DNA from 3 places in the Tritonibacter sp. SIMBA_163 genome. Region 3 is predicted to be linked to each of the others. Evidence: riboswitches for the same ligand, from Rfam matches in the RefSeq annotation. Region 3 holds a riboswitch; each other region holds the start of a gene.
What was found. Region 3 has a riboswitch for cobalamin ahead of R0J92_RS07460 (hypothetical protein). Riboswitches for the same ligand answer to the same signal wherever they lie in the genome.

Region 1 (7,794 bases), on a different contig from region 3:
CAAATTCCCAGGATCCCATTCATTGGAGTTCTGATTTCGTGACTCATATTGGCAAGAAATCTCTCCTTGGCCTTGTTCGCTTGCTCCGCCTTCTCTTTGGCGATCCGCGTTAGTTCCAAAGCAACATCGCGTTCACGTTCAGAGGTGATGTCTTCGACGGACCCCACCAGATGAGTAAGCTTCCCCGCTTCGTCAAAAACCGGGGTCATCGTGTTACGAATATACTGCGTACCCAGAACGGCGGGCAAATTTATCTCATATGTCGTGGCCTTGGCCGTCCGCACCACATTCTGCTGCACTGCAAGGGCACGTGCACCAGTGGAGCCGCCAAATATCTCCAAAGCGGATTTCCCGAACCAGCCGCTTTCGGGAAGCTGTGCGATTTCCCGCGACCGTTTGTTGATCGCTATATATCGGGGGATCTGGTCGTCACCGACTTCCAAAACGATTACCGCCATGCCTATAGCATCCAATATGGCATAGAGTTCGTTCACTTGCAGTCGTTTCACGCGTTTGTCCCTTTGTGCAGGAGAGCACCTACCGCAGTATGCCGGGGGCAACATCTAACCGAGCATATCCTAGTACCGAGTTTCTCTAAACCAAAATTGAACATGGAGGTCTTCCGGAGGTTCAAATGCGCTGAATTGCGCAGCCTTGGGCATGACGACATCCGCCTGCATCCCTGCCAGCGCCCAGACCCTCGCGATGAGGGATGCCGTCGGCAAAGAGACAAGAACGCCGGAGGGGATTGCCTACGGCCCCTGCCAAGGTGCGACGGCGCAGATAGCGTCGGTCTGATGTACTGGCGGCACAATAAATGACATTCTCCGAGCTTTCCCGGACGGAACACCGCCCGGCCCGTCGGCCCGCCGCCAGCGAACCTGTCACCATGAGAGCCTTTCATCGCACCGACGCGACATGCTAAACTTTTGTGGACGCGAGATGTGGAGGCGCAAGATGACGACGGTGACAGGGGGCTGCCTGTGTGGAAGTGTCCAGATCACAGCAGTCGGACCGCCGTTGCGCGTTGGCATGTGCCACTGTCTCGACTGCCGCAAGCATCACGGTGCGGTCTTTTACTGCGCCGCAGTATTTTTGCAGCAAAACGTGACCGTCAGCGGTGATCTGCGCCACTATCAGGAGCGGTACTTCTGCCCTACATGTGGATCCTCCGTTTTTGCCAAAAGCGGCGATGAGATAGAAGTGCATCTGGGCGCCTTGGATAAGCCGGACATGTTTGCGCCAGAGTATGAACTCTGGGTGCAGCGGCGTGAAAGCTGGCTTCCTGCGCTCGACGGCCGCCCGCAACACGATCAAAACCGGCACCAAGAAGACTAGCGCGCAGCTATCCACATGCCTCTGTGGAAAACTTCCCTGAAGAAACCATACACCATATATTGACCATTTGCTGGATCTGCATCAATATCGTGTTGCTTTGGTTCTTGTGAGGCGACTCGCAAGCAATGAGGGAAATCGGTGAAAAACCGACGCTGCCCCCGCAACTGTAAGCGGCAAGTCCACCCTGGGCCACTGATGCGCACTACGCATTGGGAAGGCGGGATTGGGCATTTGAGCCGTGAAGCCAGGAGACCTGCCAAAGCAGACAACGACGACCGCGGCGGAGGGCCCGGACGCGTGACACGGTGCTGTTTCGGCGCCGGGTTCCGTGTCCCCTTTCGTCCAAGCAGACAAAACCTGAGGGACCCTTTGCCGATGAGCATCACCGTCTATTCCAAACCCGCCTGTGTGCAATGCACCGCCACCACCCGCGCACTCGAGGCGAAGGGGATTTCTTTCGACGTGATCGATCTGACCGAAGATGCTGCCGCAATGGAAATGGTACAGGGCCTTGGTTACCGTCAGGCCCCTGTGGTTGTCGCTGGCCAAGAGCACTGGGCCGGGTTTCGCCCCGACCTGATCGGCCGTCTGGCCTGATCCGGCGCTGATCGGATGGCCGGGCTCGTCTTTTTCTCTTCACGATCGGGCAACACGGCCCGATTGGTGGAGCGCCTCGGGCTGGAGGCTCTGCGGCTGCCGCAGGCAGGGCCGCCGCCTGAGCTGGACGCGCCTTTTGTACTGGTGTCTCCGACCTTCGCCGACGGCGAAGGGCGCGGCGCAGTGCCCAAGCCGGTCATTCGGCTTTTGAACAACACACGCAATCGCGCCTTCCTGCGGGGCGTGATCGCGGGAGGCAACCGCAACTTTGGTGCGACCTTTGCCCTTGCCGGTGAGGTCATCGCACGCAAGTGCAGCGTCCCCGTTCTCTACCGCTTTGAACTGGCGGGAACCGAAACAGACATTACCCGCATCCGCGCGGGCCTTGCCCGGTTCTGGGCAGCACAGGAGAGCCAGACATGCTTGACGCAAGCGTAACCGCCGATCTCGACTATCATGCCCTGAACGCGATGCTGAACCTCTATGATGATGAGGGGAAGATCCAGTTTGACGCCGACCGCATGGCGGCACGGCAATATTTCCTGCAGCATGTGAACCAGAACACCGTTTTCTTTCATTCGCTGGAGGAAAAGCTGTCCTATCTGGTCAAGGAAGGCTTCTATGAAGCGGCTGTGCTCGATCAATACGAGCGCAGTTTCCTCCACCAGATCTGGGACGCGGCCTTTGCCAAGAAATTCCGGTTCCCGAGCTTTCTGGGGGCGTTCAAATACTACACCTCCTACACGTTGAAGACCCGTGACGGGCAGCGCTATCTGGAGCGCTACGAAGACCGGGTGGTGATGAACGCGCTGACGCTGGCGCGCGGTGATGCTGCGCTGGCGATGCAGCTGATGGGCGAGATCATCGACGGCCGGTTCCAGCCTGCCACGCCGACCTTTCTGAATGCCGGCAAGACGGCGCGGGGCGAGTTCGTCTCCTGCTTCCTGTTGCGGCTGGAAGACAACATGGAAAGCATCGGGCGCGGCATCAACTCCGCCCTGCAGCTCAGCAAACGCGGCGGTGGCGTGGCCCTGATGCTGACCAACATTCGCGAGCATGGCGCCCCGATCAAGGGGATCGAGAACCAGTCTTCCGGGGTGATCCCGGTGATGAAACTGCTGGAAGACAGTTTCTCCTACGCCAACCAGCTGGGCGCACGTCAGGGCGCAGGCGCGGTCTATCTGAACGCCCACCACCCGGACATCCTGCGCTTCCTCGACACCAAGCGCGAGAACGCCGATGAGAAGATCCGCATCAAGACACTGAGCCTTGGCGTGGTCATTCCCGACATCACCTTCCAGCTCGCCAAGAAGAACGAGGACATGTATCTGTTCTCGCCCCACGACGTGGAAAAGGTGTATGGCAAAGCCTTCTCGGAAATCTCGGTCACCGAGAAATATCACGAGATGGTGGACAACCCGCAGATCCGCAAGAAGAAGATCAACGCCCGCGCCTTCTTCCAGACCATTGCCGAGATCCAGTTCGAATCCGGCTACCCCTACATCATGTTTGAGGACACGGTGAATTCGGCCAACCCGATCGCCGGTCGGATTTCGATGTCCAACCTCTGCTCCGAGATCCTGCAAGTGAACACCGCGTCCGAGTTCACGGATGACCTCTCCTACGCGCAGATGGGCACCGATATTTCCTGCAATCTCGGCTCCATGAACATCGCCCGCGCCATGGATGGCGGCGATCTGGCGGGCACCGTGGGCACCGCGATCCGGGCATTGAATGCGGTGTCGGAAATGTCCGCCATCGATAGTGTTCCCTCGATCCGCAAGGGCAATGACGAAGGCCATGCCATCGGTCTTGGCCAGATGAACCTGCATGGCTACCTCGCCCGCGAGCGCATCCATTACGGCTCGGCTGAGGGTATCGACTTCACCAATATCTACTTCTGCACCGTGTTGTTTCACGCGCTCAGTGCCTCCAACGCGCTGGCGCAAGAAAAAGGCACACGGTTCAAGGGCTTTGAGGACTCGACCTATGCCGATGGCAGCTTCTTTGCCAAATACGTCGACCGGGACTGGCTGCCGGAGACCGACCGCGTGCGCGAACTGTTCGAGGGCGCCGGCATCAATGTGCCGAGCCGCGAGGACTGGTCCGTCCTGTGCGACAAGGTGAAGGAGCACGGGCTCTACAACCGCAACCTGCAGGCGGTGCCGCCCACCGGGTCGATCAGCTATATCAACTATGCCACCTCCTCGATCCACCCGATCACCGCCAAGATCGAGATCCGCAAGGAAGGCAAGATCGGCCGCGTCTACTATCCCGCGCCCTATATGACCAACGAGAACCTTGAGTATTACCGCGATGCCTATGACATCGGCCCCGAGGCGATCATCGACACCTATGCGGCGGCAACGCAGCACGTCGATCAGGGGCTGTCGCTGACCCTGTTCTTCCCCGCGGAAGCCTCGACCCGAGACATCAACCGCGCGCAGATCTATGCGTGGAAGAAAGGGATCAAGACGATCTACTACATCCGTCTGCGCCAGCAGGCGCTGGAAGGCACCGAGGTCGAGGGCTGCGTGTCCTGTTCGCTGTAACCTGAGGTTGGGATTGGGGGCTCTGCCCCCGGCCACATGCGTGGCCTCCCCCGAGGTATTTTCAAAAAGATGAAGGGGCGCGGCCCCTAGCTGCTGAGATCGAGTATATGAAAGACATGACCCAACCCCGTGCCGTGCCCAAGGCGATCAACTGGAACCGTCTGCAGGACGACAAGGATCTGGAGATCTGGAACCGCCTGACAGTGAACTTCTGGCTGCCGGAGAAGGTGCCGCTGTCCAATGACATTCAGTCCTGGTCGCAGCTGACCCCGGATGAGCAGACCCTGACCATCCGGGTTTTCACCGGCCTGACCCTGTTGGACACCATCCAGAACGCGGTTGGCGCGCCAACCCTGATGCAGGATGCAATCACTCCGCATGAGGAATCAGTCCTGAGCAACATCGCTTTCATGGAAGCGGTGCATGCGCGCTCTTACTCCTCTGTGTTTTCCACCCTGTGCCAGACCACAGAAGTCGATGAAGCCTTCCGCTGGTCGGCTGAGAACGAGCACCTGCAGGCCAAGTCGCGGCTGATCCTTGATGAATATGACGCCACCGCCTCGCCGCTGCGCAAGAAGGTCGCCAGCGTGTTCCTGGAGAGTTTCCTGTTCTATTCGGGCTTCTATCTGCCGATGCACTGGTCCAGCCGCGCGCGTCTGACCAATACCGCGGACCTGATCCGCCTGATCATTCGCGACGAAGCGATCCACGGCTATTACATCGGCTACAAGTTCCAGCGCGGGCTGGAGCGGGTGAGCGAGGCAGAGCGCAAGGAAATCAAGGACTTCGCCTTCGCGCTGCTGTTCGATCTTTATGACATTGAAGCGCGCTACACCGAGCAGCTGTATGACGGGTTGGGGCTGACCGAGGACGTGAAGAACTTCCTCCATTACAATGCAAACAAGGCGCTGCAGAACCTCGGATTCGAGGCGTTGTTTCCCGATGAGAGCTGCCGCGTGAACCCCGCGATCATGGCGGCCCTGTCTCCGGGCTCGGACGAGAACCACGACTTCTTCTCCGGCTCGGGCTCCAGCTACGTGATTGGCAAGGCCGAGGCGACCGAGGACGAAGACTGGGATTTCTGAACCAAGAAAGCCGCCACCGGACACCGGATGGCGGCTTTTTTACACTCTGCTCTTTGCCTCTCTGATGGGCCTCAGTTTGCGCTCCCTCAGAGCCTCTCTCCCCGTGCCGGTGTGTGCTGGCTTTGGGACCCTCGGGCGCGGGCCGCAGATGACAGCATCCCCCAAAAGCCGTGAGCGCGTTTTGAAAACGAAAAGCTCCGCCCGATCAGGTCGGACGGAGCTATCTGGCTCAGAGCATTTGCTGTGCGCTGCCTCTTACAGGAACATCTGTGCCACGATGGCGGACCCGACGTAGGTACCGGTCATGACCAGCACTGCAACCACGGCGATCTTCCAGCCCGATGTCTTGGCGATCTCGATCTCGCGCTTGGCGATGGCGATACCGGCGTAGGCGAGACAGGGCGTTGCAAGGGTCAGGAAGTTCACGTGACCGACTTTGTCCAGCACCCAGGCGCTGCCCGGCGTCCAGGGCAAGGTGGCGACGATACCGACGAGCGATATCCACGCCACGGAGGGCAGTTTGAACGGGACAAACTCGGTCAGCAGCAGCCCGACCATGCAGATCACCCAGAGGACGATCAGCCCGAGCAGCCCCTGCGGAACGGTGTTCTCGGTCGCCACCGTGTTGCCGACCAGCGCGACAATGCTGACGACGATCAAAGCTGCCGCATGCGTGCCCAGCCCCAGCTTTGCCTCGGTGGTTGGGTCTTCGAAGGATTGCGTATCGCTCATGATTATTCTCCTGCCGCCGAGGCCGGTGCGTCCTTGCGGCCCAGCCAGTCATAGAGTTTCTCCGTCACCGGAAGCGCCACGAAGACGCACAGATACATGCCTGTTGCATAGGTCAGCACGTTGCTGGCGCCGGCCAGTGCAAGGATCTGATCCTTCATTTCGGGCACCGCGCTCACCAAGGCGCCAGAACATGCGGCCATCATGGACCCGGAGCCGATACCACATGCCATCGCCAGTGCGTCGATCGAGAACATTCCGGTCGTCGCAAGGATCGACGCCAGAATCGCAAAGATGAACGTGCCAAAGAGCGTGCCGATGACATAGACGCCCATGACGCCCGCACCTTCCTGGCTCTTCAGGCCATATTTATCCGCGATGATTGCAATGTTGGGCTCCCGCGCAACGGAGAAACACGCGCCGATGGACTCGCGCCCCATGCCCAGCACAAGCACCGCAACAGGAAAGGCCAGCACCACGGTCGCCAGATTGCCAAGCTCTTGCAGGATCAGCGCCGGGCCTGCGTCGATGATGGTCGACATCGATGGGCCGATGATTGTGCCAAACTTTGCGATAAAGGGCATGATCGCGATGACGATCATCGGTGAAGCGGCACTCACGTCCCGGTCCTTGATCCACACTTTGGCGCTGCGCACAACATTGGGGTTGATCAACAGGCCCAGAACAAACGCATAAAGCAGCGGCAACAACAAGATCGCACCGATCCCGATCGGCACCTTGATAACCCCGATCGCCTCGGCGATCACGGTGATGACCACGGCGCTCAGATGCAGCCGCCAGTCAAACAGGATGTCCTTGATATGCATGGATTTTACCTTCCGTTGGTTCCATTTGCGCCCTTCTGACGAGGGCGATTGGGATTTGCAATGGGACCAATGTGCTCACCGCCCCCATTCCGTAGATCTCAGCCCGGTGCGTAGCCGAACCCCTGCACGGGATTTTCGGCCGTTTCGACCCAAACCGATTTGGTCTGCGTGTAGGCTGCCAAGGCCTCGCGCCCCGACGACCGGCCGTAGCCGGAGCGGCCAAAACCACCAAACGGCGACATGACGTTGATCGTCTTGTAGCTGTTGATCCAGAATGTTCCGGCCCGGACCTCTGCCGCCACCCGATGTGCGCGTCCGACATCACGGGTCCAGACGGCCCCGGCAAGCCCGTAGGGCGTGGCATTGGCAAGGGTGATCGCCTCTTCCTCGTCGTCGAAGGGCAGCACGGAAACCACGGGTCCGAACACCTCTTCGCTGGCGATGGTCATCGACGGGGTGACGGCATCCAGCACGGTTGGGGCGTAAAAATATCCACCGCTCTGCGCCAGCGCTTCGGGTTTGGCACCGCCGCTGGCGATCTGCGCGCCCTGCGCCACCGCCTCCTGCACCATGCTGTCGACCTTTGACCATTGGCGCAGATTGTTGACGGGGCCAACCTGGGTGAGCGGGTCCATCGGAACGCCCACCGGAATGCGCGTAGCAGCC
Region 2 (7,794 bases), on a different contig from region 3:
GAGCATCCCGATCTTGAGGCGGCGATTGCGGGCTACGCGGCTTTCCTGCGCGACAACGTCGACCTTGACGCGATCCGCGCGGTGGCCAGCACAGCTGCGGCCCCTGCCCCGCGGGCCTTGCCAAAACCGCCAGCACAGCGGATCGCGCTGGCGCGGGATGCGGCGTTTTCCTTCACCTATCCGCATCTGCTGGAAGGCTGGCGCGCCGCCGGAGCCGAGATCCTGCCATTTTCGCCCCTGAACAACGAACCTCCCGCCCCGGACGCCGATCTGGTCTGGCTGCCCGGCGGCTATCCCGAACTGCACGGCGCGGCGCTGGCGGCGGCGGAGACGTGGCGCGCAGGCCTGCAGAAACATGCGCAGACGAAGCCGGTGCATGGCGAATGCGGCGGTTACATGGCGCTTGGCGCGGCGCTGATCGACAAGGCGGGCGTGCGGCACCAGATGGCCGGGCTCTTGGGGCTGGTCACGTCCTATGAGAAGCGCAAGTTCCACCTCGGCTATCGCCGGGCAGAGCTGCAGGCGGGCATGCCGGGCTTTGACACCGGCGACTTCCTGCGCGGGCATGAGTTCCATTACTCCACCATTCTGGATGAGCCCGACGCACCGCTGGCCCGAGTGATGGACGCGGATGGCAACCCGGTGCCGGAGACCGGTTCGATCAAGGGCAACGTCACCGGCACCTTCTTCCATCTGATCACCGCAGAGCATGAGGGAGAGCGTGCATGAGTGGCTTTGTCAGCTTTGTTTCCTCCGGTCCCGGCGATCCGGAGCTGTTGACGGTGAAGGCCGTAAAACGGCTGGAGGCGGCGGATGCGGTGCTGTTTGACGATCTGTCCTCGGGGCCAATCCTGGACCATGCCCATGCGGATGCGGATCTGGTGGGAGTCGGAAAACGCGCCGGGCGCCCCTCGCCGAAACAGGACCACGTCAGCAAACTGCTGGTGGAATACGCGCAATCCGGCGCCCAGGTCGTGCGGCTGAAATCCGGCGACAGCGGCGTCTTTGGCCGCTTGGAGGAAGAGCTGACCGCCCTGCGCGCCGCTGGCATCAAATACGAGATCATCCCTGGCGTCACCGCCGCCTCGGCCGCAGCAGCGGCGGCGGGCATTCCGCTGACGCGGCGGCTGACCGCGCGGCGGTTGCAGTTCATCACCGGCCATGACGTGACCGGCGGGCTGCCGGATCACATGAACCTCGCCGCCCTTGCCGATCCGGAGGCCACCACCGTGGTCTATATGGGCAAACGCACCTTTGCGTCGATGCTGGCGCTGCTGTTGGACGAAGGCCTGCCACAGGACACGCCAACGCTGGTGGCCCTCGGCGTCTCCACCCCGGCGCAGGAGCTGCACCGCACCACGGTGCAGGCGCTGCCGGATCTGCTGGATTGCATCGACAGCGCCGCGCCGGTGCTGATCCTTTACGGTCCACTGGCGGATGAAGACGCGCCCGCATGACACAGCCGATGCTCACGCTCTGCCGCATTTGCAGCACTGCCGACCCGGACCTGCCAAGGCAGATCTCGGCGGCGCTGACGGCGGCGGGGCTGAGCGCAAGGCTGCAGCAGGTCGACTGCATGTCGGGCTGCGACCGCCCACAGACCCTGGCGATCCGCCAGAGCGGCAAGACCGCCTATCTGTTTGGCGAGATCACATCGGCGGATCTGCCCGATATCCTGACGTTCCTGCGCCTCTATGCCAGCAGCGCCGATGGCACGCTGGCGGATGCAAGGCCGCTGGGTGAGCTGCGGTTCAAGGCCATTGCCCGCATCCCCGCAGAGCTGCCCTGACCGCATCACCACAGGCTATCCGCCCTCCGCAAGCCCCCTGAAGATCACGGAACTGCCGCGAACAGCGCCTCCGGTGGCGTATTCACGCTTGACCGGAGCAAAGCGCGCAAGGCACAACAGATGCATACGGTGTCTGATGATGCAAAGCATCGGGACTGAAACGGGAATGAGGAACGGCGGACCCAATCGCGGCGCCGAAGCCCCAACCGCCCCCGCGACTGTGAGCGGCGAGCGACATTCTGAACCCACTGGCCTGCGTGCCGGGAAGGAGGATGATCGCCGTGACCCGCGAGTCAGGAGACCGACCGTATGGAACGAGAACTTTATGTCTGCCGTCGGGTGTGACGGCACGGAGGACACACACATGACGACCAAGACGCTTACCTCGACCACATCCGTCTCCAGCATCATCCCGGCGCTTTTTGCCATGGTTCTGGGTCTCGGCATCATCACCGTGACCGGCCATGTGCAGGCCTCGACCCTGCATGATGCGGCGCATGACGTGCGCCACGCCACCGGCTTTCCCTGCCACTAAGACCATGCTCACACGTATTCTGACCAGCGCGTTGTTCGCTGGCGCTGCAGCGGGGCTGATCGTCGCCCTGCTGCAGCTTTTCTTCGTGCAGCCGGTGCTGTTGCATGCCGAACTTTATGAAACCGGCGCGCTGGTGCATTTCGGCGGTGATCCCGTCAGTGCCCATCCCGAGCTGCCGGGCCTGTTCGACGAGCCGATGCGCAACCTGCTGAGCATCCTCTTTACCATGCTGACCTACACCGGCTACGCGCTGGTTCTGGTGGCGCTGATGTCGCAGGCGGAGCGTCAGGGCCATGTGGTCACCGCACGCCACGGCATCATCTGGGGGATTGCGGGCTTTGTCGCCTTTCACTTCGCGCCCGGCTTCACCCTGGCCCCCGAAGTACCCGGCGTCGCCGCCGCCGATGTGGGCGCGCGTCAGATCTGGTGGGTGGCCACCGTTGCGACCGCCGGCATTGCCATGTGGCTGATCGCCTTTGGCGGCAATCTGGTGTCCTACGTGGTGGCGGCGCTGTTGCTGATCGCCCCGCATGTGATCGGCGCGCCGGAGCCCGATACGTTCACCGGCCCGGTGCCGACCGAGATCGGGGCGCTGTTTGCCGCGCGGGCCTTTGGCATCGGCATGGCCGCCTGGGTGCTGCTGGGCGCCTTTGCCGCCTATTTCTGGCAGACCGAGTCCGCCCGCGACGCAGCTGCAGCGTGACCCAGAACGCCTGATGATCCCCGCCGCGCACATCGCGCCCGGCGGGGATTTCCATATTGAAGGAAGACCCCATGTCCCGTTCGCTCGCCCTGTTTGCCATCGGTCTTGTCTTTGGCGGCGGCATCGGCTTTGTCACCGCCGCCGGAAATGGCGTGACCTTTGATGGCCACGACCACGGCGACCCCGCCCATCACGGCGGCGGCGGTCAGGCCGAAATGGCCGCACATGATCACTCCGCCATGGTCGATATCGCCGCTGGCCCGGAGGCCCCGGCGCTGGAGATTGCACTGACCCCCGATCCGATGTCGGGCTGGAACCTGCACGCGATGCCGCAGAACTTCCGCTTTGCGCCCGAAAACGCCTCCGGTGCTGATGTGGCGGGCGAAGGCCACGCCCATGTCTATGTCAACGGCGAAAAGATCGGGCGGCTCTATGGCCGCTGGATGCATATCGGCGCGCTGCCCGAGGGTGAGGTGGAAGTGAAGGTCTCGTTGAACTCCAACAGCCACGGGGTTATCGCGGTTGACGGCAGCCCGGTCGAGGCTGCGGTGACCGTGGACACGCGCTGATGGTGCGCTCCTGAGACCATGCCCTTGACCTGCCCCGGACACGGCACCAAGACCGGGGCAGATCTGTCCGCCCATTTATTCTTGAGAGATTGCGCCCCATGCTCCACCTCAGCCTGATCGGTATCGGCACCGGCAACCCCAAGCATCTGACGTTGCAGGCGGTGGAAGCGCTCGGCGCGCAGGATCTGATCCTGATCCCCAACAAGGGTGCAGGTAAGGATGACCTTGCCGGGCTGCGTCAGGCGATCTGCGCCGAGGTGCTGGCGGGGGTCGCGCAGCCGCCGAAGATCGTCGAATTCGACCTGCCGGTGCGAGATCCAGCCACCGCCGACTATCGCCAGCGAGTGGATGACTGGCATGACGCGATTGCCGAGGTATGGCAGGCAGCCATGGCAACACATCTGCCGAAGGGGGGCCGCGTGGGGTTTCTGGTCTGGGGCGATCCGTCGCTCTATGACAGCACCATGCGGATTGCCGAGCGTCTGCGCGCGCGGGTGCGGATGCAAATGCAGGTGATACCGGGCATCACTTCGATCCAGGCGCTGACGGCCGCCCACGGCGTGCCGCTGAACGGCATTGGCGCGCCGGTGCAGATCACCACCGGGCGACGCCTGCGCGATCACGGCTGGCCCGAGGGCTGCGACACGCTGGTGATCATGCTGGACGGGGATTGCTCATTCCAGAGCCTTGAAGTGCCCGAAGAGGTGATGATCCATTGGTCTGCCTATGCGGGCATGGAGAATGAGATCAACATTGCCGGGCGCCTGTCCGAGGTGCAGGCGGAGATCCTCGCCACACGCGCCAGCGCCCGCGCCGATCACGGCTGGATCATGGATATCTACCTGTTACAGCGTCTGACCTAATCACCTGACCTGACCGCTCGCTCGGCCTGGCCGCGACGCGTGTCCTCATCAGCGGGGGCCTCCCGCCCGTCGCTGGCCGTGCCAGAGGCACAACCGCTCCCGTTGGGCATGGCGCCGGACCTGACGGTCCGGCGCCGCAGCCTGTCCGCAGGACAGGCTGCCCGGCCCAACCCCAAGCGGGGTCTTGCGTCAGCAAGGGACTGCGCGGGGGCGGGAGCTTCCCCTGCCCGACCTCCACCGGTCTGCTTTTTTCGGTGCGACACCCCAGGCTCAGGTGCGGCTCAGACAGCGCCCTCCGGCAGGCCATGCACCGCGAGGGACTTGTTGCCGAACCGCTTGTCCTCAGTCACCTCGCGCCCGAACCATTCGGGCGGCACGAAGGCCTCCGCCGCAGCCTCATCGGCGAACTCCACCTCAACCATCTGCAATGGTGCCAGTGTGCCGTCGAAAATGTCGAGCTCATACCCCCAGCCATCCGCCAGCACGCCGGTCCAGCGGGTCTTTTCCAGCCGCCGCCCCTCGGTGCCGGGCCAGAAGGTCTCATAGACCGTCCGGGTGATCTCCGCCTCGCGCTCTTCGCGCACCCGGCCCGCGCCGCCCTTCTGGGTGAGGAAGAACCGTTCCCCCTTCTGGCGCAGGCGCAGTTCGGTGCTGTCCTCCAACGCTGTCAGATAGCCTTGCTTGACCGGTGTCGCCGTGGCTGCGGTCAGATCGGGGTGCTCCGCCACCAGGTACTTCCGTTCGATCTCTTTCATGGCGATCCCTTTGCTCTCACAGCTGTCTTCCCACCCGACACATGGGCGTTCACCTCGTCGAACAGCGCCAGATAGGCCCTGCCCGCCGGGCGCGTCTTTGCAAAGCACAGCGCCGGCTCACGATACACGCCCATCTTCTCCACATCGGTGGAAAACGGCAGCTCCGTGGTCAGGAACAGCTTGCCATAGCTGTCACGCAGCCGCGCCATCGTCTCGCCATGCAGGGTCTTGCGCCCCTGCACCATGGAAAAGAAGGCCAGCAGCTTTGCGGTCTTCAGCCCGCTCTCCTTGAAGAAGGCAATCAGCTGTTCGAAGCTGCGTTCGGAGAGGGTGGTCGGGATCACCGGCACCACCACCCTGTCGGCGGCCTTGAACACCGCCTCCGACAGCGAGGAGATGTTGGGTGGGCAATCCAGAATGATCACGTCATAATCGCCATCCACCGCTTTCAGCGCCTTTTTCAGGCGCGAGCGGCTGTTCTTCATCCGCGACAGGAACACGTCAAAGTCGCGGAAGGTCAGGTTGGCGGGTAGAATGTCGAGGTTCTCGTAATCGCTGCCTCGGATCGCACGGGTGAAACGGTCCACATCCTCAAAGAACTGCGTGTCCTTCAGCTTTTTCGACGGCTTCACCCGGAAATAGAAGCTCGACGCGCCCTGCGGGTCAAGATCGCACAGCAGGGTACGTGCGCCGGACTGCGCATAGGCATAGGCAAGGTTGACGGCCGCGGCGGTTTTGCCGACACCGCCCTTGTTGCTGTAGCAGGCGATAATCTTCATGCGGCGGCTCCCTTGCGCTGACACAGCGCCTTAATCTCGGCGCGGGTCTCGGCGCTGTTGAACTGGTCGAAATACGTCATCACCCGCGCCCGCTCTGCGCGCTGGCGCTGGTCGAGGATGGCGATCAGCGCGCCGATGCTTTGCGCCGCCTCCAGCCCCCTGGCACCGGTGACGGCAGGGTGCGTGGACATAAATGTGGCCAGAGAGTCCTTCTGCACAGAACAATCATTGAAGACCCCGAGGGTATCCTGCAGCGCCTTCATCCGCGTGATCAGGCGTTTGGCACTCTTGCCCGGGAACAGCGGCGCGAAGAACTCCAGCAGGTAGCGGAATTTCTTGCAGGCGATGCGCAATTCGTGAACGTCCTCATCCACGGTGTCGTCACCAATATGGGCGGCGATCTTGCAGATCTTGCGATAGCTCTTCCACACCAACTTGCGGGCGTAAACCTCCGCGCTGAGGCCGCCCGCCTCACCACGCACAAAACCATCGGGATGGGCGAACTGTTCTTCCAGTGCCGAGATCTTTTTCTGATAGCCCTTGCTTTTCAGGTGTTTGACGAGCTTCGCCTGCGCCCCGTCCCGTTCCGCGGCAAAGGCGTCGAACATCACCGACAGGCCCGGGCGCAGTTGCTCGGGCACCAGCGCATCATAGGCGGCGCGGTCCATCAGATAGACATCGAGGTCGCGCACCCGCCCCGTCGGCGCCATCAGGTCGGAAAATGCCGCCTTCAGCTCTGCCGTCTGCACAGAGCCAAAGACGCCTTTGAACAGGCTCAGCACCGAACGCACCTTGCGCAGGGCCACCCGGTAGTCATGCAGAAACTCGGTGTCGAGGTCGCCGATCACGCCGGCCTCATTGGCGCGGGCCACGGCGATGTAATTGCGGATCGTCTCCACCGCCACGTCAAAGGCGGTCTCATGGCCGGTGAACCTCATCTTGGGCTTGGCCACATAGCGCGGCACATTCGGCGCCAATGTGGTGAAGATGTGTTCGGCCTCCAGCGGCCCGGCCCCATGGGCCAAAAGCGCGGCACCCAGCCGATCCGGCGCACGAGTATAGCCGCGCAGGGGCGACAAGGTCACCAGCGTGACGTGGCCCGCGTCACTGCCGAAGGTCAGGATCTCGCCACGCAGATGGGTCTTGCCCTCGTCATCCACCACCCGCAGGCTGTTTCGGTGGAGCGTGCCGCTGGCCATCGCCAGGAAGCAGCGCAGTGGGAATGTCGCCTCCGTCAGGCGCTTTACCGGCCCCTCGGGCAGATCGGCGGGGAACCTTGCGGCCTCGGCGGTGGCCTGACGCTGCGGTGGCGTGCCAGCAGCCAACATCGTGAGGCTATCGTCGAACTCCAGCAAAACGCGGCCGGACTTTCGCAGCAGTTGATCGTGACAATCCAGCATGCGGAAGGACAGTGACGTGTCCTCCGTGTCGAATTCCAGCCGCAGATCGCCCAGCGCAGTTGCAATTTCGGGCCACTCGACAGCGCCGTCGAGCAGGAAACTATGGGACACTTCTGCTGTCATTTGCCTTTTTTCTTTGTTGCCTTCAGGTAGTCATCAATGAGCCGCTCGATGAGACGCTGAATGCTGGTATCTTCTTCGATGACCCGCAATTTCAGGGCTTTCAGCGTTTTACCATCCAGACGCAGCGAGGTGTTCTTGCGCGCGGGTTTGCTGATATCGGCTTTATCTTTGGGCATATTAGCGAACCTTCAATGTGACGTCATGATGTCAGTTTTTCAAAGCTCTTGTCAAACAGGTACGATACGATCCCGACCCTTGCGCGACAGACACATGGGGGC
Region 3 (7,794 bases):
GACTGGGAGCTGCACAAGATGGACGCGGCCAGCGCCAATGCGGCGCGCCTGCTGGCGGCGGCACGGGTGAACGGTGACCCTGTGGTGCACATCCGGCACGAGAACCCGTCGTCCGAGGCGCCGTTTTTCCGTTCTGGCATGCCGGGTGCTGAAATCCATGCCTCTGTTGCGCCCATCGAGGGCGAAGTGGTGCTGACCAAGCACCGGCCCAACAGCTTTTATGAGACGGGTTTGCTGGAGCTGCTCCGCGAGGCCGGGGTGGAGGCCGTTACCCTCTGCGGAGCGATGAGCCAGATGTGCATCGACGCCACCGCCCGCGCTGCGGCGGATCTGGGGTTTGCGGTGACCGTGGTCGAGGATGCCTGCGCCGCCCGCGCCATGGAGTTCGGCGGTGTCACGGTCCCGGCTGAACAGGTGCATGCCGCCTTTATGGCACCGCTGGCGATGAGCTATGCGACAGTGACCCAGACCGCCGCCCACCTCGCATAGGGCGAGCAGACCACAGCTGCCCGTTCAGCCCCGCGAAATCTACGCCGAAGCCTTCGCGGGGCTGATCTCATTCCTCAAACGGGTCCCATTCGTCCTCGACCTCGGGCAGGGCCTCGGCCTGCACTTCGGCCTCCAGCTCCTCAGGCGTGCGGATCTTGGTGATCTTGGCGCTGGGAAAATTCTTCAGCACTGCCTGCACCAGCGGATGGGTCGAGGCCTCCTCGCGCAGGGCGTTTTCGGCGGCATCCCGCAGCTCCGCAATGGTCGGCGCGTCGCCGTCCGAGGCGATGGAGACCACCCAGCGGCTGCCGGTCCAGTTCTGCAGCGCCGTGCCCAGGCGGGCTGCCAGATCTTGCGGAGCCTTCGCAGCAGGGGTGAATTCGATCCGCCCGGGTTGGTAGGACACCAGCCGCACGCCGCCTTCGACCTCGACAAGCAGTTTCACGTCGCGGTGTTTGCGGATCAGCTCGATCACATGTTCAAAACTCGGATACCGCGCCAATGCACTGTCGAGGCGCGGGGCCACTGCGGCGGCCTGCCCGCCCCCTGCCGACATCGTATGCCCGCCATTGGGGCCACCGCCGGGGGCGCCCTGCGGCGGGGCGGAGGCGTAAGCCGGAGCCCCGCCCCCCCCGCCCGCCGCAGGCGACCCCATGCCCTGCATGGGGTGTCCGCCGCCTGGACCCGGCGGCGGAGGCGGCGGTGTATCCTGCAGCTTGCGCACGAGTTCTTCGGGCGAGGGCAGGTCGGCGACATGGGTCAGGCGGATGATCGCCATCTCTGCCGCCATCATCGCATTGGGTGCGGCGGCGACTTCTTCCAGCGCCTTCAAGAGCATCTGCCACATGCGCGTCAGTACCCGCATCGGCAGGCGGCTGGCCATGTCCTGACCGCGCGACCGCTCATCCGGGCTTATGGTTGGATCGTCGGCGGCATCGGGCGTGATCTTCACCACCGAAACCCAATGGGTGATCTCGGCCAGATCGCGCAGCACCGCCATCGGGTCGGCGCCCTCGGCATATTGCCCGGACAGCTCCGTCAGCGCCGCCGCCGCGTCGCCGCGCAGGATCATGTCCATCAGATCCAGCACCCGGCCCCGGTCGGCCAGCCCCAGCATCGCCCGGACCTGCTCCGCCGTCGTCTCACCCGCACCATGGCTGATCGCCTGATCCAGAAGCGAGGTCGCATCGCGGGCCGAGCCTTCGGCGGCGCGGGTGATCAGCGCCAGCGCATCCTCGGCGATTTCGGCACTCTCGGCCCCGGCGATCTTGCGCAGCAGCGCGATCATCACCTCCGGCTCGATCCGGCGCAGGTCAAATCGCTGACAGCGCGACAGCACCGTCACCGGCACCTTGCGGATCTCGGTGGTGGCAAAGATGAATTTCACATGCGCCGGCGGCTCCTCCAGCGTCTTCAACAGCGCGTTGAAGGCGGAGGTCGACAGCATGTGCACCTCATCGATGATGTAGATTTTGTAGCGGGCCGACGCCGCACGATACGCCACACTGTCAATGATCTCGCGGATGTCGCCAACCCCGGTGCGCGAGGCGGCGTCCATCTCCATCACGTCCACATGGCGCCCCTCCATGATCGCCAGGCAATGCTCGCATTTGCCACAAGGCTCCGTGGTGGGGCCGCCGGTACCGTCCTCGCCGATACAGTTCATGCCTTTGGCGATGATCCGCGCGGTGGTGGTTTTGCCGGTGCCGCGAATGCCGGTCATGATGAAGGCCTGAGCGATCCGATCCGCGGCAAAGGCGTTCTTCAGCGTGCGCACCATGGCGTCCTGACCAACCAGATCGGCAAAGGTCTCGGGCCGGTACTTGCGTGCCAGAACCTGATATTGTCCGCCTTGCGGGGCGGGGGCGGTCTCGGGGCTATGCTCGCTCATGAGGGCCTTTCGGATGGTCTTTGAGGGGCGCTGCCCGGATTCGTGGACGGCGCCGAAATGATCCCGTGCAAACTAAGCGGCACCGCGCGCTTCGTCCACCGCTGTTGCGCGGCCTGCGTGTTACAAGGCGCACACTGAGCAGGGTGAATCTGGCCGCGTGCAAAAAAGGCTACCGATCAGCTGCTTGCCGAGGCTATGGTATCTTGTACTGTATCGCGGGTTTAGGGTCGCGCCTCCCGGGGGGGAGATTAAATGGTGAGTGCTTCTGAACTGCAGCCGCACCCGGCTGCGCAACCTCTTGTGCTTCATGCGCTGTCGATTGGTGACGGCATTCTTGCGCTCAGCCAGGCACCTGGGGCAGGGGGCGATTACGCTGGTGATCTTCGACTGATCGGAGAATGGAAACCCTCGATCGTAATCTCGATGACCACCCGCGTGGAGCACGTCATCCTGGGGGTCGAGAATATCGGCAGCGATCTTCAGGGGCTCGGCAGTCGTTGGTTCCACTTGCCTGTGGATGATTTTCAAACCCCTGGCGACGACATGCAGGATCGCTGGGCCGATGTCAGCGCGTTGGCGCGTCAGGCGATGTCAGGTGGCGGTCGAGTGCTGGTGCATTGCAGGGGCGGCTGCGGGCGCTCCGGTATGGTTGCCTTGCGATTGATGATCGAGAGCGGGGAGCGCCCGGATGCCGCATTGGCACGATTGCGGGCGCAGCGCCCCTGCGCTGTGGAAACCGATGCGCAGTTGATCTGGGCCCAAGGGCTTCGCAGCGCCCCTTAGTCGCGCGATGGCAGCTCTAGCTGATCGGCAGGGCTGGATGTTCGCGTGGAGCGGCAGGCGCTCTGGCCGGGTCGCGGGAGGCTACATCGGCACAATGGTTTCGGCGCGTGTCAGGCTGAGGGGCCGGGCTTCACCAAAGGCGCGCGGCACCTCTGCCGCACTGCGGGCCGACAGATCGGCCATGTCCGGCGACAGCATGGCATCGGCAAACCGGTCCAGTGTTTCGGTCTCGGTGGTCGCTGAGACATCACAGAACACCCGGATGCGATCATGACTGGCGGCGAACCGCGCCGGACAGGCTTTTTCACAGCCGTCGAGCTGGCTATCGCCCGAAATCTCAAAATCGTCACGGGTGACGGCCCGTGCGCGGTCAAGCGCTCCGGCAAGGGCACGCAACATACGCTCTGCCGCCGGGCAGGGGCGGCCCAGATGCATACAGGTTGTCGCCACAAAATCATGTGTCTGTTCGGGATTTTCCATCAAAGTGCCCTCCGCACAAAGTATCATGTCGGGGCGGTGCGGCAGGAGAGACCGTTGGCAGCGGGGATGCAGTGAACCTGCGGCGTGCCATCAGACCTCATCCAGGACACCCCGCCCGGTTTCAGGTTCTTTCGGTGATGGCAGGTCTCCTGACTTGCGGGTCGCTGCGTGCCGGTCCTTCCCGGTCCAACTGGCCGCCTTGGCCTCTGGAACCAGTGGTCATACCGGGTTGCTCGCCGCTTACAGTTGCGGGGGCAGTCATGGACTTGGGTCTGGGTCTGTTACCCGTCGCCTCACCATGTTCCCTTTTCATTCCAAACAGCCAAAGCGGGCCGGCTGGAAACCATCACCAATATGGGTAGCGAGCTGCCCGCCGAGTCGTCAACGATGTTATCGCTGCAGCTGCATAATACTCGCACGCAGGCGGGCGAGAGATACGGCGGGGTCTTCTAAACACAAAACCCCGCCAATGGCGGGGCTTCGTGAAGTGAGAGGTTGGACATCGACCCAAGCGGGGCTCGTTGTGGCTGCTTCCTTCCGGACCTGACCAGGTTGGCGAGGCGCTTGCCCGCGCCAACCCCTCGAATCCCGATATAGGGAAATGATGGAATGATGACAACCCGGCGCCGTGGGATTCCTGGCAGGTCTGCCGTGTCCGTTCAGAGATCCAGGGTCAGCGACAGGAAGCCGCTTTCCATTGCCGTGGCGCTGGCGGCGACGTGGTCCGGCAACTCGTAGAGGAAACTGCGTGCGCCGGGGCCGGTGATGGCGACCGCCTGCACCCCTAGGTCAGGACGGAGCTGCCAGGGGTAGGGAAGTGTTGCCAGCGGGTCCTTTTGCACTGCACCGGTCACATAGGCCGTGACCGCATCCCGGATCATCATCGGCGCAAGTTGCAAGGTCGGAGCGTCCTCCAGCATGCGGAAGTTGCCCCCGCCACTGCTGCGATAGCTGTTGTAGGCAACGGCAAACAGTTGGTCCTGTCGCAGGGGTGCCCCATTCCAGCGCAGGTCCCTGACACGTCCCGGCGCATCGCTGACCGGTCGCCCGTCCGCATCAAAACGCGCGGGGGCGGTTGGGTCGATCTCATACTCCAGCCCAAAAATCACATCGAAATTATGTCCCGCACGATCCGGGTTGGCCAGCAGGGTCCCTGGCATATCCGGGGTCAGCTGATTGAACAGCCCGGCCGACATTTCCAGCCAGTCCGTCAGCTGGGCACCGTTGACAATCACGCAGCGCAGCTCGTTCGGGTAGATATAAATGTCGGCGACATGGCGTCGGGACACCTTGCCAGCGGGCACATGCGTATAGTTAAGCGGCCCGGCCCGCCCGCCGAATTTCGCCGGTGCCACAGCGGAAAGAAGCGGCAGCTCAGCATGCGGTGAAGCTTCGAGAAATGGGCGAACCGCAGCGGCCTGCGCTTGTGCCGTCAACGCCAGAGCCCGATCCTCTCCAAAGAAGGTGAAGTAGGAATGATGCGGCTTTGACAAGGTTCCAACCGGGGTTGCCATATCGGCGCGGGTGCGGGTGTGCGCCGTGGCAAGGCCTGCGACCATCTCTGGCGCTTCGGGTACGAGCGGCTGCAGACCTTTTGACGAGCGGGTGCTCACCGCGCGCAGGTCACAGGTCGCATGCTGCACCTGCCAGCCGTCCGCGGTCTGCTCCAGAAACAGATCCACCACGCCGAGGTGAGAGCCGCTGGAGCCGGGCATCACAACAGGCACGCCCAATCCGTCCTCGGAACCATTGGCCGAAGGCAGCAGCAGATGCGTGTGCCCGCCGACCGCAGCATCGAGGCCTGGCAAGTGTGAGAGCGGGCGCAGGGCGTTCTCCATTCCGGGCGCGGCCTGGGCTGCCGCAAGCCCGGTATGCGCCAAGGCGATCACCACGTCAGCGCCCGCTGAACGAAGCGTTGCAATGGCAGCGCGGGCGCTGTCGACCATATCGTCGATGCGCACACGCCCTGCGAGGTGGTCGGCATCCCACAACAGGGTTTGCGGTGGCAGGACGGAGAACAGGCCGACGCGCACCTCGGGCGCATCCGCCGCAGCGCCCGGAATACGGCGCGACAGGATCAGGTGCGGTTTCACATGCAATGCAACGTCAGGCGCGCAGGGGTGTACGTTGCTGCAAATCGCAGGGCACGGCAGCGCGCGCAATGCGCGGTTCAGCGTGTCGAGGCCAAAATTGAACTCGTGATTTCCCAGTCCGACTGCATCATAGCGCAGTATATCAAATGCGTGGATGGCAGGCGGAGGTGCGTCGGGGTTTGCGGCATCAGTTTCCGCCAGTGGTGAGCCCTGAAGCCAATCGCCATTGTCGACAAGCAAGTCGATGCCGCCTTCTGCCGCCACTTCGGCACGCGCCTGGGCGATCAGACTTCCAGTCCGGCTCAGACCGATGCCCGGATGAGGGGTGTCCGCATAATAATCATGGCCAAGGAGGTGACTGTGTACATCAGACGTCGCAAGCAATCGGAGGCGCGCTGGCACCTCTGTCACGTCTTCATCGGCCCCATTCGTCCCTGTGGGGCCTTGGTCGGATCCAGTCATCATGCGCCATTCATCGCCAGTCGTCGGCACCGTTTGCCACCATGTCCGGGGCGTTCCGGGGCTTCTCGAATTAGTTAACGTCGAGAAGAGCAGGCTTAAGCGTTGCGCGGAACCCTCACGTCGCGCTTTTTTCGAGTTTTTGTGAAGCGTGGCATTTTTGCTTGAGTCGCTTCGGGGAATGCGGCATCGCCTGTGTAAAACACCGTGTTGTCGCCGTCGCCCGCATCGAGGCAGGGCGCGAGAACCCGGTGTGACATGCAAACAGCGAGGCAGGTATGAAACGGGCAGAGCAAGTCACATTCGGCGGTAGCGGCCTGGATCGCGCAGCCCATCTGCGGACCGTTCCCGAAGAGCTGGATCGGATATGGTCGACAGCGGAGGCGTTGGTTGTACTCCTGTGGCGGGGCAAGCCGCTTTGCCTGCATGATACCGGACAGGATCATGCGGCGGGGCTAGCGTTTCTGCCAACCAGCCACCCGCTGGTGGCGCAGCGGCGGGCAGAGGCAATCTTTCTCGGGCGCGGTGCGCAGGCCGCGGGGTATTTTGCCCTCGATCTGGGAGAATGGGAGCCGGAAGAAGCCGACTTGTCTACGCTTGATACGTTTCTCGATCCCAGCGAACAGCGTCACCCCGATTTGCCATCGACCCATGTTTTTGCAGAGCTGCGGGCCGTGATGACACGGCTTACACCGCGACAGGCGGAGCTGGCGGCGACCGCGAAGGCCTTGCTGGGTTGGCATGCAACACACGGGTTTTGCGCCTGCTGCGGTGCGGCCAGCCGGATCGAGCAAGCCGGGTGGCAGCGTCGGTGTCCAAGTTGTGGCGCAGCCCATTTCCCGCGCACTGATCCCGTGGTGATCATGCTGATCACGCGGGGGGATAGCGTGTTGCTGGGCCGCTCACCTGGCTGGCCAGAAGGGATGTATTCGCTTCTGGCAGGGTTCGTCGAGCCGGGGGAGACGCTGGAGGCCGCCGTGCGGCGCGAGGTTCTGGAAGAATCCGGCATCCAGGTTGGCGACGTCGGGTATCTTGCAAGCCAGCCGTGGGCATTTCCAATGTCATTGATGTTCGGCTGTCACGGCGTTGCCCTGAATGATGAAATCGCCATTGATCCGTCAGAAATCGAAGATGCGATCTGGTTGACCCGTCAGGAGGTCATGGATGCGATCGCCGGCGACCATCCAAAAGTGCGCGCGCCACGCAAAGGTGCAATTGCGGGGTTTCTATTGGAAAACTGGGTTGCGGACACACTCGGGTAACCGACATAGTTTAGGAATGTCCGGCGGTCGCACTTGCGGCTGGTTGTAACGCTACGGAGCTCCATCGCTTATGCATTTCGAAACCAAAGAAGACACAGATTGCCCGATCCAGGACCTGTTCGTGGCAATTTCGGATTTTGAAAGCTTCGAACGCTCCGCGATTCGGCGTGGTGTTGATGTGCAACGCCATGGCGACACTGCGGCGCCACGCGACGGGTTGTACTGGGATGTCACTTTTAACTTTCGCGGGTCAGAACGCCGGGTACGGATTGATGTCGCCGACTACGACGTTCCAAACACGATTTCCTTTGCAGCGGTCGGGAACGGCATGAGCGGT

Region 1: it holds a riboswitch for cobalamin, as region 3 does, so the genes downstream of both, nrdH (glutaredoxin-like protein NrdH) here and R0J92_RS07460 (hypothetical protein) in region 3, are expected to answer to the same signal.
Region 2: it holds a riboswitch for cobalamin, as region 3 does, so the genes downstream of both, R0J92_RS01265 (CbtB domain-containing protein) here and R0J92_RS07460 (hypothetical protein) in region 3, are expected to answer to the same signal.

What each region holds. Positions count from the first base shown of each region.
Region 1 is NZ_JAWJBP010000014.1:23,099-30,892, forward strand. It holds gene R0J92_RS16685 (ATP-binding protein) at 1-509, opposite strand, end outside; gene R0J92_RS16690 (GFA family protein) at 958-1,338, shown strand; cobalamin riboswitch at 1,420-1,614, shown strand; gene nrdH (glutaredoxin-like protein NrdH) at 1,714-1,935, shown strand; gene nrdI (class Ib ribonucleoside-diphosphate reductase assembly flavoprotein NrdI) at 1,951-2,373, shown strand; gene nrdE (class 1b ribonucleoside-diphosphate reductase subunit alpha) at 2,355-4,487, shown strand; gene nrdF (class 1b ribonucleoside-diphosphate reductase subunit beta) at 4,595-5,572, shown strand; gene R0J92_RS16715 (hypothetical protein) at 5,828-6,304, opposite strand; gene R0J92_RS16720 (DUF3100 domain-containing protein) at 6,307-7,128, opposite strand; gene R0J92_RS16725 (aldehyde dehydrogenase family protein) at 7,227-7,794, opposite strand, start outside.
Region 2 is NZ_JAWJBP010000001.1:279,792-287,585, reverse strand. It holds gene R0J92_RS01280 (cobyrinate a,c-diamide synthase) at 1-729, shown strand, start outside; gene cobA (uroporphyrinogen-III C-methyltransferase) at 726-1,457, shown strand; gene R0J92_RS01270 (DUF1636 family protein) at 1,454-1,789, shown strand; cobalamin riboswitch at 1,900-2,114, shown strand; gene R0J92_RS01265 (CbtB domain-containing protein) at 2,154-2,324, shown strand; gene R0J92_RS01260 (CbtA family protein) at 2,329-3,027, shown strand; gene R0J92_RS01255 (hypothetical protein) at 3,099-3,596, shown strand; gene cobF (precorrin-6A synthase (deacetylating)) at 3,695-4,459, shown strand; gene R0J92_RS01245 (CYTH domain-containing protein) at 4,741-5,214, opposite strand; gene R0J92_RS01240 (ParA family protein) at 5,211-5,993, opposite strand; gene R0J92_RS01235 (CHAD domain-containing protein) at 5,990-7,516, opposite strand; gene R0J92_RS01230 (hypothetical protein) at 7,513-7,692, opposite strand.
Region 3 is NZ_JAWJBP010000003.1:111,491-119,284, forward strand. It holds gene R0J92_RS07445 (cysteine hydrolase family protein) at 1-489, shown strand, start outside; gene R0J92_RS07450 (DNA polymerase III subunit gamma/tau) at 557-2,380, opposite strand; gene R0J92_RS07455 (dual specificity protein phosphatase family protein) at 2,633-3,163, shown strand; gene R0J92_RS07460 (hypothetical protein) at 3,245-3,643, opposite strand; cobalamin riboswitch at 3,765-4,006, opposite strand; RNA gene ffs (signal recognition particle sRNA small type) at 4,129-4,227, opposite strand; gene R0J92_RS07470 (5'-nucleotidase C-terminal domain-containing protein) at 4,303-6,201, opposite strand; gene nudC (NAD(+) diphosphatase) at 6,474-7,457, shown strand; gene R0J92_RS07480 (SRPBCC family protein) at 7,528-7,794, shown strand, end outside.